4 regions of the Halomonas sp. A3H3 genome follow, and region 1 is predicted to be linked to each of the others. Evidence: predicted binding sites of a transcription regulator. Region 1 holds the regulator's gene; each other region holds the start of a gene.
The links. Region 1 encodes sigma-54, which starts transcription at its own class of promoters, with help from an activator protein. Its sites were predicted from a motif close to TGGCACNNNNNTTGCTNT; they were not measured.
Positions count from the first base shown of each region.

Region 2: a site for sigma-54 is predicted at 2,880-2,897, ahead of codB (cytosine permease). Genes of this name have one in related genera too.
Region 3: a site for sigma-54 is predicted at 1,604-1,621, ahead of HALA3H3_RS09425 (amino acid ABC transporter substrate-binding protein). Genes of this name have one in related genera too.
Region 4: a site for sigma-54 is predicted at 1,224-1,241, ahead of HALA3H3_RS01780 (NarK family nitrate/nitrite MFS transporter). Genes of this name have one in related genera too.

Region 1 covers NZ_HG423343.1:5,106,654-5,110,378, reverse strand. The annotation lists gene rapZ (RNase adapter RapZ) at 1-595, opposite strand, end outside; gene HALA3H3_RS23245 (PTS sugar transporter subunit IIA) at 683-1,153, opposite strand; gene hpf (ribosome hibernation-promoting factor, HPF/YfiA family) at 1,158-1,466, opposite strand; gene HALA3H3_RS23235 (RNA polymerase factor sigma-54) at 1,564-2,976, opposite strand; gene lptB (LPS export ABC transporter ATP-binding protein) at 3,106-3,725, opposite strand, start outside.
Region 2 covers NZ_HG423343.1:2,637,227-2,640,951, forward strand. The annotation lists gene HALA3H3_RS11730 (YbaK/EbsC family protein) at 1-223, opposite strand, end outside; gene codA (cytosine deaminase) at 301-1,554, opposite strand; gene codB (cytosine permease) at 1,571-2,836, opposite strand; gene HALA3H3_RS11745 (diguanylate cyclase domain-containing protein) at 3,114-3,725, shown strand, end outside.
Region 3 covers NZ_HG423343.1:2,113,164-2,116,888, forward strand. The annotation lists gene HALA3H3_RS09420 (amino acid ABC transporter permease) at 1-368, opposite strand, end outside; gene HALA3H3_RS09425 (amino acid ABC transporter substrate-binding protein) at 483-1,508, opposite strand; gene speE (polyamine aminopropyltransferase) at 1,777-2,643, opposite strand; gene hemE (uroporphyrinogen decarboxylase) at 2,643-3,725, opposite strand, start outside.
Region 4 covers NZ_HG423343.1:394,776-398,500, forward strand. The annotation lists gene HALA3H3_RS01775 (patatin-like phospholipase family protein) at 44-1,063, shown strand; gene HALA3H3_RS01780 (NarK family nitrate/nitrite MFS transporter) at 1,407-2,759, shown strand; gene HALA3H3_RS01785 (nitrate regulatory protein) at 2,885-3,725, shown strand, end outside.

The DNA.
Region 1 (3,725 bases):
GCGTTGGATCCCAGTACGGATTTGGCAGGCAGCGCACATCGAAGACCAGGTCGGCGTCTAACGGTACGCCGCGTTTATACCCAAACGATTCCAGCGTTAGCGTCAGCTTGTCGCGCCGCTGATGGGCTACTTGGTCGGTAATGCGACGGCGTAAATCGTGCACCGATAATCGTGATGTATCGATCAATAGGTCGGCCAGATCGCGAATATCCTCTAGCGTCGTCTCTTCTTTATTGATCGCCTCTTCCAGCGTCATTTCGCTATCGCGGGTCAGCGGATGACGGCGACGCGTTGCTGAGTAACGCTCAAGCAGTATGCGCGCATCGGTGGTCAGGTAAATAACTTGAAAGTCGATTTTACGCTGGCGCAACTCGTCTAATAAAGAGGGCAGGCGCTCCAGAGCTCCCGGCAAATTGCGGGCATCAATACTCACCGCTAAATGTGCTCGGTCGCCCTGGTCACGCAGTTCATCCACCAACGACCCCAGCAACATAGCTGGGAGGTTATCAATCGCGTAGTAGCCAAGATCTTCCAGCGCTTGCAAGGCGATAGATTTACCTGACCCGGAGCGGCCGCTAATGATCACCAGTTGCATAGAGTCTCTCTTTGCTTTGATCAAGCTGCGTTGAGGGTGGTGAGCGGATAACCTGCTGTGATCTGCCCTGAACAGGGTTTCAGACCCTTAGGCCGCTGATTGCTCGCGAATTTTGGCGGTAATCAGCTCAAGCAGTTCGCGCTGGCTGGCTGCTTTACGCAGTTGCTGGCGCGTGTCCGCATCATTCATGATGGTCGCTACCTGACCCAGCAGTGAGAGATGCGTGTCATCTGCCTCTTCGGGTACCAACAGGACAAACACCAGATCTACCGGGTCGCCGTCGATAGCGTCAAAATCGATCGCTTCAGCCAGTTTCAAAAATCCAGCGATAGGGGCGTTGCAGTGGGGGCTACGCGCATGAGGAATAGCCACGCCGTTACCAATACCCGTACTACCTAAGCGCTCGCGGCCGATTAAACGGCTAAACACTTCTTGGCTGTCCAGGCTGGGGATATTTTGGGCGATAAAGGTGCTGTAAAACTCCAGCACCCTTTTTTTGCTGCCCCCGGGGACGTCGAACAGAACGCGTTCCGGGGGGAGTATGGTTTCCAACGTCATTGAATTAACGCACACCGGCGCCTTGGGCGCGAGCTTGTGCTTTTTCCTTGTGTTTAACGAGTTGACGGTCGATTTTGTCCGCTAGTGCGTCGATAGCGGCGTACATATCACTGTCTAGGGCTTCCGCATGTAAGTCAGCACCTGCGGCGTGCAGCGTACAGGCGGCCTGCTGGCGCTCTTTCTCCACTGATAAGGTGACTTGCACCGTAGTTATATTGTCGTAATGGCGCTCTACACGCTCAAGCTTTTCGTTGACATAGTCACGCAAGGCGTCAGTCAGTTCTACGTGATGACCAGTGATATTTACTTGCATTGACGTGCTCCTTATCCATCGGACTGTACTTCGATTGTAACCCTTTTTGCCGCGTTGCAAAGCCCTTGTCGAGAGTTTCCCTGAAACGTTAACGAAGTTAGCGCAAACGACGCCGTTCACTGGAAGAGGGAATGCCCATGGCTTCACGGTATTTCGCCACCGTACGACGCGCCACTTGAATCCCTCCTTCGCCTAATAGCGTCACTAAGCGGCTGTCTGAAAGCGGCTTGCCGGGCGGCTCCTCTTGAATCAGTTTCTTGAGTCGTGCACGGATGGCGGTGCTGGAGTGGCTGTCGCCATCTTGACCGCTCACCTGGCTTGAGAAAAAGTATTTGAGTTCAAACACACCACGGGGTGTATGGATATATTTTTGCGTCGTTACCCGTGAAATAGTCGACTCGTGCATCTCCACGGCTTCGGCAATGTCGGCCAGTATCAGTGGTTTCATGGCTTCTTCGCCGTGCTCTAAAAAGCCAATCTGGCGGGTAATGATTTCGCGACCAACACGCAGCAGCGTATCGTTTCGGCTAGAGAGGCTCTTGATCAACCAGCGCGCTTCCTGCAAGTGCTCTTTGAGAAACTGGTTGTCATCGCTTTTATCCGCACGCTTAATCAAGCTGGCGTAGTCGGGCTGAATGCGCAGCCGTGGCAGGGCCTCGGGGTTGAGCTCTAAATGCCAGCCTTCATTATCGTGGCGGACGACTAGATCGGGGGTGACATAGCTGTCATCGGTGTCGCCGTAGGCGCTGCCTGGGCGTGGGTCTAGGCTGCGAATAAGCAGGATGACATCGGCCAGCTGTTCGTCGTCGAGCCCTAGACGGCGTTTCAGCAGACGCATATCGTCTTTGCCAAGCGCTTCGAGAAACTGCCGCACCAAGCGGCGGGCGGGAACCAGCAGTGGCGTATCATCGGGGAGAGCTGCGAGCTGCAGCATCAAGCACTCACGCAAGTCACGGGCAAATATGCCGGTCGGCTCAAACTGCTGGAGCTTGAGTAGAATGGTTTCCACTTCGCGCTGGCTTAGCCCGTCAATGCCCTGGGCACGAAGCCCTTCACGGATGTCGTTGAGCGGCTGGGTCAGGTAGCCGTTGGCGTCTAGCGCGTCGATTAAGCTTTCCGCGACAAGCTGCTCGCGAGCGCTAAAATCGGTCATGGCGAGTTGCCACAGCAGGTGGCCATGAAGGCTCTGCCCGGCTGCCTGGCGCTCAAAGTCGGGGCCTTCGCTGCTGCCCCCCTGGCTTCCCATATCTTGATAGGTATCTGACCAGTCGCTATCTACCGAGAGCTCAGTAGGGATGCTCTCTGACCACTCTTCTTCCTTAGGCTCGCTGACAGCCTGTTCACTAAATTCATCTTCCTGCTCCAGCATGGGATTGGCATCGAGGGCCTGCTGAATTTCTTGACGAAGATCCAGCGTAGAGAGTTGCAGCAGCGCAATGGCCTGCTGCAACTGGGGCGTCATGGTCAGCTGTGTGCCGATACGCAGTTGGAGAGAAGCTTTCATGACCATCTGAGAACCACTCGTTAATCAGAATGCTCCACCCTAGTGCGAGTGAGTGCTTGGCGCAAGTGCAATAAGCATGCCATTGGTCGTAAAGTTGTTTTAAAGCGCTATTTAGGGGTGATTAAGGCAAAAACATTACAGGCGAAAATCGGCGCCCAAATACACATCCCTTACTTTTTGGTTGGTGAGAATCGAGGCGGGCGAGCCACTGGCGATGATTTGCCCATCGCCGACGATATAGGCGATATCGCAAATGTCTAGTGTTTCACGCACGTTGTGATCGGTGATCAGCACGCCGATATGGCGCTGTTTCAGTGCACGAATGATGGTTTTAATCTCACCTACCGAGATGGGGTCAACGCCCGCAAAAGGCTCATCGAGCAGAATAAAAGCGGGCTCTGTGGCTAGCGAGCGGGCTATTTCTACACGCCTGCGCTCGCCGCCCGAAAGGCTCATGCCCAGGTTGTCGCGAATATGGGTGATATGGAAGTCTTCGAGTAGCGCTTCCAGGCGCTGTTCGCGATCGCTGCGGTTAAGCTCTTTGCGGGTCTCGAGTATCGCCATAATATTCTCGGCAACCGAGAGTTTGCGGAAAATAGACGCCTCTTGAGGTAGATAGCCAATCCCCGCGGCTGCGCGCTCGTGCATGGGGGCGCGCGTTAAATCCACATCGTCGATACCCACCTTGCCAGCGTCGGATTTGACCAGCCCAACAATCATATAAAATGAGGTGGTTTTGCCCGCGCCGTTGGGGC
Region 2 (3,725 bases), 2.5 Mb from region 1:
AGGTATCGCGAATTTTGCGGTTGTCGATACGCGCATCGCCACTGGCCACAATGAGTAGCGGTTTGTCACCGACTTTGAACGCTAGGGTTTTGGCAATTTGACCTGGTGCTACGCCATGGGCATCAGCGGCAAGTTGTACCGTGGCAGTACTGGTTTCAAGCTCTTCGATGTTTACATCCGGCGCGTGCTCGGCAAAAAACTGGCGAACGGTTTCGATGCCCATCTTGGATTTCCTCGGTCATTAACATTCGTCGGTAACATTAGACGGTTCAATGACTAATCTAACGTGCCTTTGGTAGATTAGCCAAGCCACTGGGGCGTGGTGATTTTGGCAGGCTCGCGCTGCATGATGATCTCGCCGTGGCGTACGGAAAGCAGCACTTCGCCTTGAGTGCGCAGCACACTGTAGTCATCCTCGCCCTCCAACAGGTTGAAGCTGGCGGGTTTGCCGACCTCGATGCCGTAACGCTCTTCAATATTGAGCGTGCGGGCGCTGTTATCGGTAATTAGTGAAAGCGCCTGGCTGAAGTCCTGATAGCCCATCATTTGGCAGATATGCAGGCCAAAATCCAGCGTTCGCAACAGCTTGCCATTCCCCAAGGAGTACCAGGGATCGAAGATGGAGTCCTCGGCAAAACAGACGTTAATGCCCGCTGCGTTGAGCTCCTTCACACGTGTCACGCCACGCCGCTTGGGGTAAGTGTCAAAGCGCCCCTGCAGGTGAATACTTTCGGTGGGGCAGGAGACAAAGTTAATACCCGAGCGTTTTAGCAGCAGAAACAGCTTGGAGCAGTAAGCGTTGTCGTAGGAGTGCATTGCTGTGGTGTGGCTAGCGGTCACGCGGCTGCCCAAGTCATTAAACAGTGCCTCGCAGGCCAATACTTCGAGAAAGCGCGAGTTGGGGTCGTCAATCTCGTCACAGTGCACATCCACCAGGCGGTCGTACTTGATCGCCAATTCGATCACTCGCTTCATGGAGGCCACGCCCAGCTCACGGGTGTATTCGAAGTGGGGGATGCCGCCCACCACATCGGCGCCGATCTCTAGTGCCTCCTCCATCAGCCGATCGCCGCCTGGGTAAGAGAGCAGGCCATCTTGAGGGAAGGCGACTACCTGAATATCAATTTTATCTTTTAACTCGTCGCGCAAGGCGCACAGGGTTTTAAGCCCAATCAGGCTAGGGTCGCTGGTGTCGGCGTGGGTGCGCACAAACTGAACGCCGTTGCCGATTAGCAGGTTTAGGGTTTTAAGCGCGCGCTCGCGAATATCCGCTTCGGTGAGCATAGGCTTACGCTCGCCCCAGCGCTCAATGCCTTCAAACAGCGTGCCGCTCTGGTTCCAGCTTGGCTCACCTGCCGTAAGGGCGGCGTCCAAGTGGATATGGGGCTCAATAAAGGGCGCACAAATGAGCTTGGCGCCCGCATCGATCTGCCCTTCGCTCGCTGTTTGTGGTGCGTCTTGCACGGTAATTGACGTGAATGTGCCGTTCTCAATCTCAAGTCGGTAAAGCTCAGGGCGCTGGCGTAGGCGGGCGTTGATAATTTGCATGCTCATATAAAAAACAGCTCGCTTATTGTTTGGCAGTGGATGGAAGGCTATCACCCAGCGTAGCGTGATTTAGGCGCAGCAGCACGGCGTAGCTTCCTGCTGCCACTACAACACCTATCAGTGGTGGCAGTAACGGGGAAAAGTAAGCGGCTCCGGCGCCCAGCGCATACGCAGCTAACCCTCGGCGGTTGAAGTCGGGTAGTTGTGCTTTATCCAATGTGGGGTAGCGGCCTTTATGCTTGAGCCAAAAGTCCGCCATGATCACCCCGCCCATGGGCGGTATAAAGGTGCCGAGTAACACCAGAAATGGGATGAGTAGGTTATACATGCCGCCTACCGCCAGCACCGTGCCAATCGCCGCGCCGCCCACAGTGACCAGGCGGCGCTTTTCGGTGCGCAGCAAATTACAGCCCGCCACGGCGAAGTTGTAGATAGTGTTGTCCTGGGTTGTCCAGATATTCAGGAACAGCATCAGCACGGCGATGGTGACAAAGCCCTGAGCGATCAATACATCCACGATATCCGCCTGCTGGTAAATCATGGTGCCAAGAGCGCCGGTCAGAACCATTAAGCCGTTACCGACAAAAAAGGCCGCCAGGGTCGCGATCACGGCAATTTTCGGCGTTTTGGCGAAGCGGCTCCAGTTAGTCGCTTGAGTGCCGCCGCTAATAAAGGTACCGATAATCACAGTAATCGCCGCTGCTACGCTCATGCTTTCCGTGGGCGTCTGCTGGCTCAGTCCCGCAAAGCCGCGCACATCCACCAGGCCGGTAAACAGGCTGATGACGATAAACAGCATCATGGCGGGGACGGCAAAGCGCGATAGCCAGTCCATACCTCTATAGCCAATCATGGCGGTCACGCAGAAACCAAACCCAAATAGCACCATTAAGGGGATTTCCAGCCATTCAGGCATCCCGGTGGTGCGTACTAACACTAGGGCAATCGTGGCGGTGCCCCAGGCGTACCAACCGATCTGGGTAAAACCGAGAATAAAGTCGGAAAGTTTGCTGCCTTTTTCGCCGAAGCAGAAGCGCCCCATCAGCACCGAATTGAGCCCGCTTTTACAAGCAATATAGGCGAGGGCTACTGCATACATCCCCAGCAGCAAGTTGCCAATCACTATGATCCATAGCAGTTGGCCAATCGGAAAGGCTTGGCCTAACGTGCCGCCCGCCCACATGGTGGCGGTGAAAAACGTAAATCCAAGCAGTACTGCCGAGGTAGAAAGCAGGCCCTTGCGGGCACTGGTAGGGACTTCACTGAGTGGATAGTCAGAATGATGCATCACGCTCTCCTAATATAAATCAGCGAACCTGTTAGCTATTTATAAAGCAAGAGATATGCCAAAAGAGTAGGTCAGTAAGAATGATTACGCTTGTCATTTTTTTTAAGACATGCCTACTCATTTTAATGATACTTTAGTAAATAAAACCTAATTGTTTGTGTACGTTTGCCGAATAAAATAGTGGTCAAAAAAGCTTGTTTGTTAAAGCGATGGTCGCTTATTGCGATTACGCCCAGATACGCCCGTTGCAGCTATAACCTTGAAGGAACCGGAGTAGATGCCAGAACCCCAGCATAGGAGTGCTTCACTGCCTGCAGCTAGACTTCCTTGGCATCATACCCTGGTGGGTAAGGTGGTGATGTTTATGCTGATGGGCGTGCTGTTTGCGTATGTAACGGGGGCGCTGTCGGGTTTTTTTATGGTTGAACGTGGGGCTCGGGAGCAGTGGTTGCGCGAAGCGCAGGTGAATGCCCAGATAGTAAGCGCGACTATTAGGCGTATTTATACGTCCGTGGCGGTTAAGACCGATGGCACGGGTCAAGTCACGCGTATCATTTCCCAGCGCCCGATTGGTGATGAAGAGTCGGTTCTGGAAACTGGGTTTAGCCCGATTGATGTATTGGCGTTGGCAAGTGCACAAACACGTAACAATGTGTGGCTGTTCGCGAAGTCATCAGAGGGGGCTCTCACCGTAGTGGCAGATGCGCTTAATACACCATCAGACTCGCCTGCCAACTTGACGGTAGATACATGGCAAACAAAAGCGGATGCCGCTGATTTTTATGTTGGATTTGCCAGCATTGGCGGTGAAGAGCACTTCATTAGTTCGCTGCCCATTGTTACCCCTGATGGTCAACTGTTAGGCGTTCTAGTAGCCACCATAGGCCAG
Region 3 (3,725 bases), 3.0 Mb from region 1:
ATCAACCAGTTGGGCGATAGCCGCGCGATACCGACGATAAAACCAATAATCGAGGCAGCTAACACCCCCAATCCACCGACTAGCAGCGTATTGAGCAAGCCAATCACAAAAGTGCGGCCGTAGGTACTTTGGGAGGAGTACTCGATTAAGCTTTGACCAATACCAAAGCCGGCTGTGTTGCCCAGGAAGCCAAAGCCAGTGGTAATGCCGCGAGCATTCAGGTTGGCTTGGGTATTGCCGATAATATAGATCAGGAAAGCCGCGACAACGGCGACCAATATAAGCTGAAAAATAAGTGCGCGCTTAGCGCGGTCTCGCCAAAACGGCGGCTTGTGGCCAGCGGGGCGAACGTTAGGTCTTACAGACATGGATGGCGTCTCCGCTACACGGAAGGTCAATCAAATGGCCCGCCACGACCTTGAAACAGGTCCTTTAAACAGATACCTGTGAAGAGGGTGGCGGGCCGGGGTCAAGCGAGACGCTTAGCGAATCGGGGGAGCGTACTGGAAGCCGCCGTCTGTCCATAGGGCGTTAACACCGCGCTCAATTTCCAGCGGCGAGCCCATGCCCACGTTGCGGTCGAAGCTTTCAGCGTAGTTACCCACTTGGCTAATAATGTTGTAGGCCCAATCTGCTTCTAGGTTCATGCCTTCACCGTAGTTGCCGTCTTGGCCTAGCAAGCGAGCGATGTTGGGGTCTTCAGAGTTAAGCATTTCTTCAGCGTTTTCACTGGTGACGCCGTACTCTTCGGCGTTAATCATGGCGAACAGCGACCATTTCACAATGTTGAACCAAAGATCGTCACCCTGACGAACCACAGGGCCTAGTGGCTCTTTGGAGATAACGTCAGACAGGATCATCGAGGCTGAAGGATCGTCTAGCTGAATACGTAGCGCCGCTAGCTGAGAGGTATCGGAGGTTAGCACGTCACAGCGGCCGGCCTGATAGCCACCCACGGTTTGCTCAGAGGTATCAAATACGATCGGGTTGAATTCCATGTCGTTAGCACGGAAGTAGTCAGCCAGGTTCAGCTCGGTAGTGGTGCCAGACTGAATGCAGATGGAGGCGCCGTCTAGCTCGTCTGCACCGGTAATACCCAGGTCACGGGATACCATGAAGCCCTGGCCGTCGTAAAAAGTAACCCCGGTGAAGTTCAGGCCCAGAGTAGTATCGCGGGTAGTGGTCCAAGTGGTATTACGTGATAGAACGTCGACTTCACCTGATTGCAGGGCGGTGAAGCGCTCCACGGCGTTGAGTGAAATATAGTTGACGGCTTCTGAGTCGCCGAGTACCGCTGCCGCTACAGCGCGGCATACATCAACGTCGATACCTTGCCAGTTACCGTCGTCGTCCGGAGCTGAGAAGCCCGGCAAACCATCGCTCACACCACACTGAACGGCACCACGCTCAATGGTATCTTCCAGGGTGTCGGCTTGAGCAGTTGCCATTCCCGCCAGGCTAAGTGAGCCAGCGGACGCCAGAAGCGCTAAGTGTTTTTTATTGAACATCTAGTTTCCCTCGAAGTTATTGGAATCAGCTATTGAAATCAGTTATTGAAACCAGTAGTTGAAATAGTTATGCATGCCGTAGCATGTCACTAAACCTAGCAAGGAAGATGCCAACAAGGGTACAGGCGTTAATTCAGCGCTTTTCAACGCTACTCAACGAATTCGAGACGAAGGTCTAGGTGCAAAAAGGTTACTGCCCACCTCGCATTGCACCGTTATAGGGCAAGCTGAGGTGGGCGGTAACACAAAGGCAGTTATTAGGCGTGGTTTACTCGGCTGCGAATGCCTTGCGCATAAACGGCGGGAGGGCGAGCGCACCGCGATGGGCGTCAACGCTATAGTATTCAAGCGGTAAGTCGTGGTTGGTGGCTGCCTGCTCGCGGAACGTATTCACGTCGGTGGCTTTACCCGCCAATGTTACGCTCCACCAGCCTGAAGGATATACCGGCTGCGGGAAGGGCAGCGTGGCAACGCTGTCAAAACCGGCTTTCAACATGTCGTTGCGCAGCTCTCGGATGATCGAGCCACTGTGGTAAAGCGGTGATTCGCTCTGCTGCACCATTACGCCGCCGCTTTTCAAAATACGGTGGCAGCGCTTGAGAAAATCGGTTTTAAACAGCCCTTCAGCGGGCCCAACCGGGTCGGTGGAGTCGATAATCAGCACATCGATGCTCTCATCAGGTGCATCGTCCACCCACTTGACGCCGTCGGCGAACAGCAGTTCAGCGCGGGGGTCGTTATTCGACGCTACCAACGACGGGAAGAAGCGCTCAGAGGCCTTGGTGACCTCTTCGTCGATGTCAATTTGGGTAACTTTCTCGACACTCGGGTGGCGCAGCACCTCTTTTAAGGTGCCGCAGTCGCCACCGCCGATGATCACCACACGTTTGGGATCTTGGTGGGTAAACAGCGCCGGATGCGCAATCATCTCATGGTAGAGGAAGTTATCGCGATCAGTCAGCATCACGCAGCCGTCCAGCACCATTAGGTTGCCGTAGGTCTCGGTGGCGTAGACCTCTAGATGCTGGTATTGGCTCTGTACATCCAGCAGTTTTTCAGAGATCTTCAGTGAGAAAGCGCTGCCGTGGCTATCAAAGACTTCGGTAAACCATTGGTCGTCGCGTAAATCGCTCATCAATTGGCTCCTGAGTGCTGTGCATTTGTGTGCGTTGGAATATCGCGGTGATACTGTGGGCTTAATTCGTGCAGCGCCTCCATAAAGGCAGTGACGTTGTCGGGGTTGGTAAACTGGCTGATTCCGTGGCCCAGGTTAAACACGTGGCCAGGGCCATGGCCGTAGCTTTCCAACACGCGGGCTACTTCAGCGCGGATAGCCGAGGGGCGGGCAAACAGAACGTTGGGATCAAGATTGCCCTGTAGCGCCACTTTGTGACCAACCCGGGCACGGGCATCGGAAAGCTCGGTAGACCAGTCGATACCCAATGCATCGGCACCGGCGCAGGCGATATGCTCAAGCCACTGGCCGCCGTTTTTGGTGAAGAGAATCACCGGTACGCGGCGGCCGTCGTGTTCGCGGATCAGTCCCGAAACGATCTGCTCCATGTAGCGCAGCGAGAACTCAAGGTACGCAGGGGTAGAGAGTGCGCCACCCCAGGTATCAAAAATCTGCACCGCCTGGGCTCCCGCGCGAATTTGGGCGTTCAGGTAGTCAGTTACCGCATGCGCCAGCGTATCCAGCAACTGGTGCATGGTATCCGGGGTATCGTAAAGCATGGTTTTCAGATGGCGGAAGTCCTTGCTGGAGCCGCCCTCCACCATGTAAGTCGCCAGCGTCCAGGGGCTGCCTGAGAAGCCGATCAGCGGCATGCGGCCGTTCAGCTCACGACGAATGGTCGACACCGCACGCATCACGTAATCCAGGTCGCGCTCGGTGTCGGGCACGCTTAGAGCGGCGACTTCTTCCTGTGTACGCACGGTTTTGCGGAATTTTGGGCCTTCGCCGGTTTCAAAATAGAGCCCCAGGCCCATGGCATCTGGAATGGTCAGAATATCTGAAAACAGAATGGCTGCATCCAGCGGGTAACGCTCCAAGGGCTGTAGGGTGACTTCGCAGGCCAGGTCATGGTTGCGGCACAGATCCATAAAACTGCCCGCATCGGCCCGGCTGGCGCGGTATTCCGGCAGGTAGCGGCCCGCTTGACGCATCATCCACACCGGGGTGCGGTCGACGGGCTGGCGCGCTAGTGCGCGAAGAAA
Region 4 (3,725 bases), 4.7 Mb from region 1:
CAATAAAACCACTTTCCTCACCAGCAGCAATGGGAAAAAGCATATGGCACAGGTCAAAAAGCTAGATCTCGCGTTACAAGGCGGTGGCGCCCACGGGGCTTATACCTGGGGTGTCATTGATCGCCTACTGGCAGATGACCGCATTGAGATTGAGGGCATCAGCGGCACCAGCGCCGGGGCAATGAATGGCGTGGTAATGGCCGATGCGCTCACAAGAGGCGATAAAGAGACCGCTCGGCAAGCACTGCACGACTTTTGGCAAGCGGTGAGTCGCGCGGGTATGGCCAGCCCCATCCGCCGCTCTCCCTTGGACATATTGACCGGCAACTGGAGCCTGGATCACTCGCCCGGTTTTATTGCGATGGACCTATTAAGCCGTGTGGCCTCCCCCTACCAACTCAACCCACTCAATATAAATCCGCTGCGCGATATCGTGGCCGAACATATTGATTTCGAGCGGGTTAGGCAATGCCAACAGCTTAAGCTGTTTGTCGCGGCCACTAATGTACGCACGGGTAAACAGCGGGTGTTCCGCCGTGAAGAGATGAGCGTTGACGCGGTGATGGCCTCCGCTTGCTTGCCCTTTATATTCCAAGCAGTGGAGATCGACGGCGAAGCGTATTGGGATGGTGGCTACATGGGTAACCCCGCCCTGTTTCCTCTCATGGAGGAGTGCAGCGCACGGGATATTCTGCTGATACAAATCAACCCAATCAGCCGTAACGAAGTCCCCACCTCGGCATCGGCCATTATGAATCGCCTCAACGAGATCACCTTTAACTCAGCACTGATTAAAGAGATCCGTATGATTGCGCTGCTTAAGCATACCCTCGATGAGCAAGGCATTGAAAACTGCTACCAGCAGGCGTTGTTCCACCGCATTAGCGGCGAGCAGGCACTTGAGGGCCTCTCTGTCTCCAGCAAATCCAATTCTGAGTGGCCTTTTCTATGCCATCTTTTCGAGCAGGGACAAGCTGCCGCTGAACGTTGGTTAAGCGAACACTTTGAAGCGATTGGTAGCCACTCCACACTGGATATTGATGCCGTCTATTTACATGAATAATGGCTGCACGTTCAGTCCGCCCATTGCACCCTTCTAGCACCAAGATGCCGCAAAATCGGCGTTGCATGCCCAATAATGCAGCATAGACTTGATCACTCATCTCTAACACGCACAACAAAAAATAAATTAAGATATTGATTTTTAGCAATAAATATTCAACTGGCAAACTACCTGCATAACTCCTACCAGTGGTGGTAGGCGTGGACCAGGCCCAACTGGGTACGAGTGCGTCGAGCCTGACCTTCAACGATGAAGGCATGTTCTCGTCAATTGTTTGCGTAACGCGCTAACTTGTTTGCGTTGCGTAGCGACTAACTCGTTTTATGCCCCGTGAGGCCATCCCATGGACATACGCAACAAAGCCAACCGTATTCGGCTGCTTAACTTCTCGACTCCTCAGATGCGCGCTTTCCACTTTTCATGGTTCGCGTTTCATATCTGTTTCTTCGGCTGGTTCGGCATCGCCCCTCTTATGGCGATTGTTCGAGAAGACCTTTCACTGACTCAAACACAAATCGGCAATACGATTATCGCTTCGGTAGCGATTACGGTCATTGTGCGCCTTGCGATTGGCGTACTGTGTGACCGCATCGGTCCGCGTAAAACCTATACCGGGCTACTGATATTAGGCGCTATTCCGGTGATGGGCATTGGCTTGGCCGATAGCTTTGAAACCTTTCTATTGGCGCGCTTAGCCATTGGGGCCATTGGCGCCTCCTTCGTGATTACCCAGTACCACACCTCGATGATGTTCGCCCCCAATGTGGTCGGCACTGCCAACGCTACTAGCGCAGGTTGGGGAAACCTGGGTGGTGGCACCACGCAGATACTGATGCCACTAATCTTCTCGGGCATGCTGATGCTGGGCGTTAACGAAGCCTTTGGCTGGCGTTTAGCGATGATGGTGCCTGGTGTAGTGATGTTCTTTACCGGCATTGGCTACTGGTTCTTTACCCAGGATGCCCCCAACGGCAACTTCAGTGACCTGCGCGCACGCGGCGAATTGCCTGAAGCTTCAGGAGAAAATGGTGCCGCGCAAAGCTTTCTAGCCGCCGCCAAGGATATTCGTGTTTGGGCGCTGTTCGTTGTCTATGGCCTCTGCTTTGGCGTGGAACTGACGATCAACAATATTGCCGCCATCTACTTCTTTGATAAGTTTGATCTTACCCTGGCCACCGCGGGTCTGATTGCCGGTCTGTTTGGTTTAATGAATATTTTTGCGCGTACTTTAGGCGGCGTCTTCTCGGATCTTTTCGCTAAGCAAGGGGGCTTGAAAGGACGCGTTCGCTGGCTGTTTATTGCCTTGGTTTGCGAAGGTATTGCGTTGGTAGCGTTTTCGCAGATGCACGTATTAAGTCTAGCGATAGGTATAATGCTGGTGTTCAGCCTGTTTGTGCAGATGGCGGAAGGCGCTACTTTTGGCGTGGTGCCGTTTATCAACAAAAAGGCGCTGGGTGCCGTGGCGGGCATAGTCGGCGCTGGCGGTAATGTGGGCGCGGTAGGCGCTGCCTTTCTGTTCCGCAGCGAAAGCCTGACCTATCAGCAAGGTCTGTTCTATTTAGGCCTCACTGTACTGATCCTGGCTTCATGTGTGTTGGTGGTACGCTTTAGCGATGCTACCGAAGCAGAAGAGGCCAAAGCGTATAGCGACGCAGTAGGTAATGATGTAGGCGCGGGCGCTCTGTCGTTACGCTAAGCGCTTTCCAGTACACTCATACTTCCATAACGTTCCTGTTCACTCCCATACGCTTCGGCATGGTATGGGAGAATAACGGTATGGGAGTGTTCACATTTAGGCGGCGAGTCACTAAGGAAATTTCTATGTCTTCAGCGCAGCAACTGCTCTTAACCGCCATCCGTTGCGATATCGACAACCTTACCCACCTTGCCACCACCGCCGATATTGTCGGCGACATCAGCCGCTTTATTCATATGCTCCAGCGTGAACGGGGCGCATCGACGATTTACCTTGTTTCCCAGGGGCAGCGCTTCAAAACCCGCCGCGACACCTACCGGCAACACAGTCAGCAGGCCGAAACACTAATGCGCCAACGGCTGGAAGCGCTCAGTGAGGAGGCCCGCCCCCAGGCCGCCGCGCGCTTACTGCGCCGGATTGCCGCCGTCTGGTACGCGCTTGACGAACTTGGCGCGCTTCGCCAGGCCATTGATACCTTTGCTATCACCCCCGATGCAGCGACCCAGGCGTTTAACCAGTTGACCAGTGGCCTACTAGCCATTGTGTTTGAGGCCGCAGATACCTCTATCGATCCCGATATTACCCGCACGCTAGTAGCGATTTTCCACTTAATGCAAGGCAAAGAGCTGGCGGGCCAGGAGCGCGCCTGCGGCGCCTTTGGCTTTACCCATGGCCACTTCGACGAGCCTCACCGTGCCCTGCTAAACCAACTAATGTCGGATCAACAGCGCTGCTTCGACACCTTTGTAGAGTTTGCGACACCCGAAGCGCAGCAGGCATGGCAGAAGGAGCTTTCACCGCGCACGCTGTCGGGTATTTGCCATCTGCGCGATATCGCCTGCCAGCGCTCGTCGGCAAAACAATCACCACCCAAAGAGACACCCGATAAGCTGGGTGAAACCTGGTATGAACTCACCACGCTGCGCATCGACTCAATGAAAACGGTTGAAGATGCGCTGATTGAAC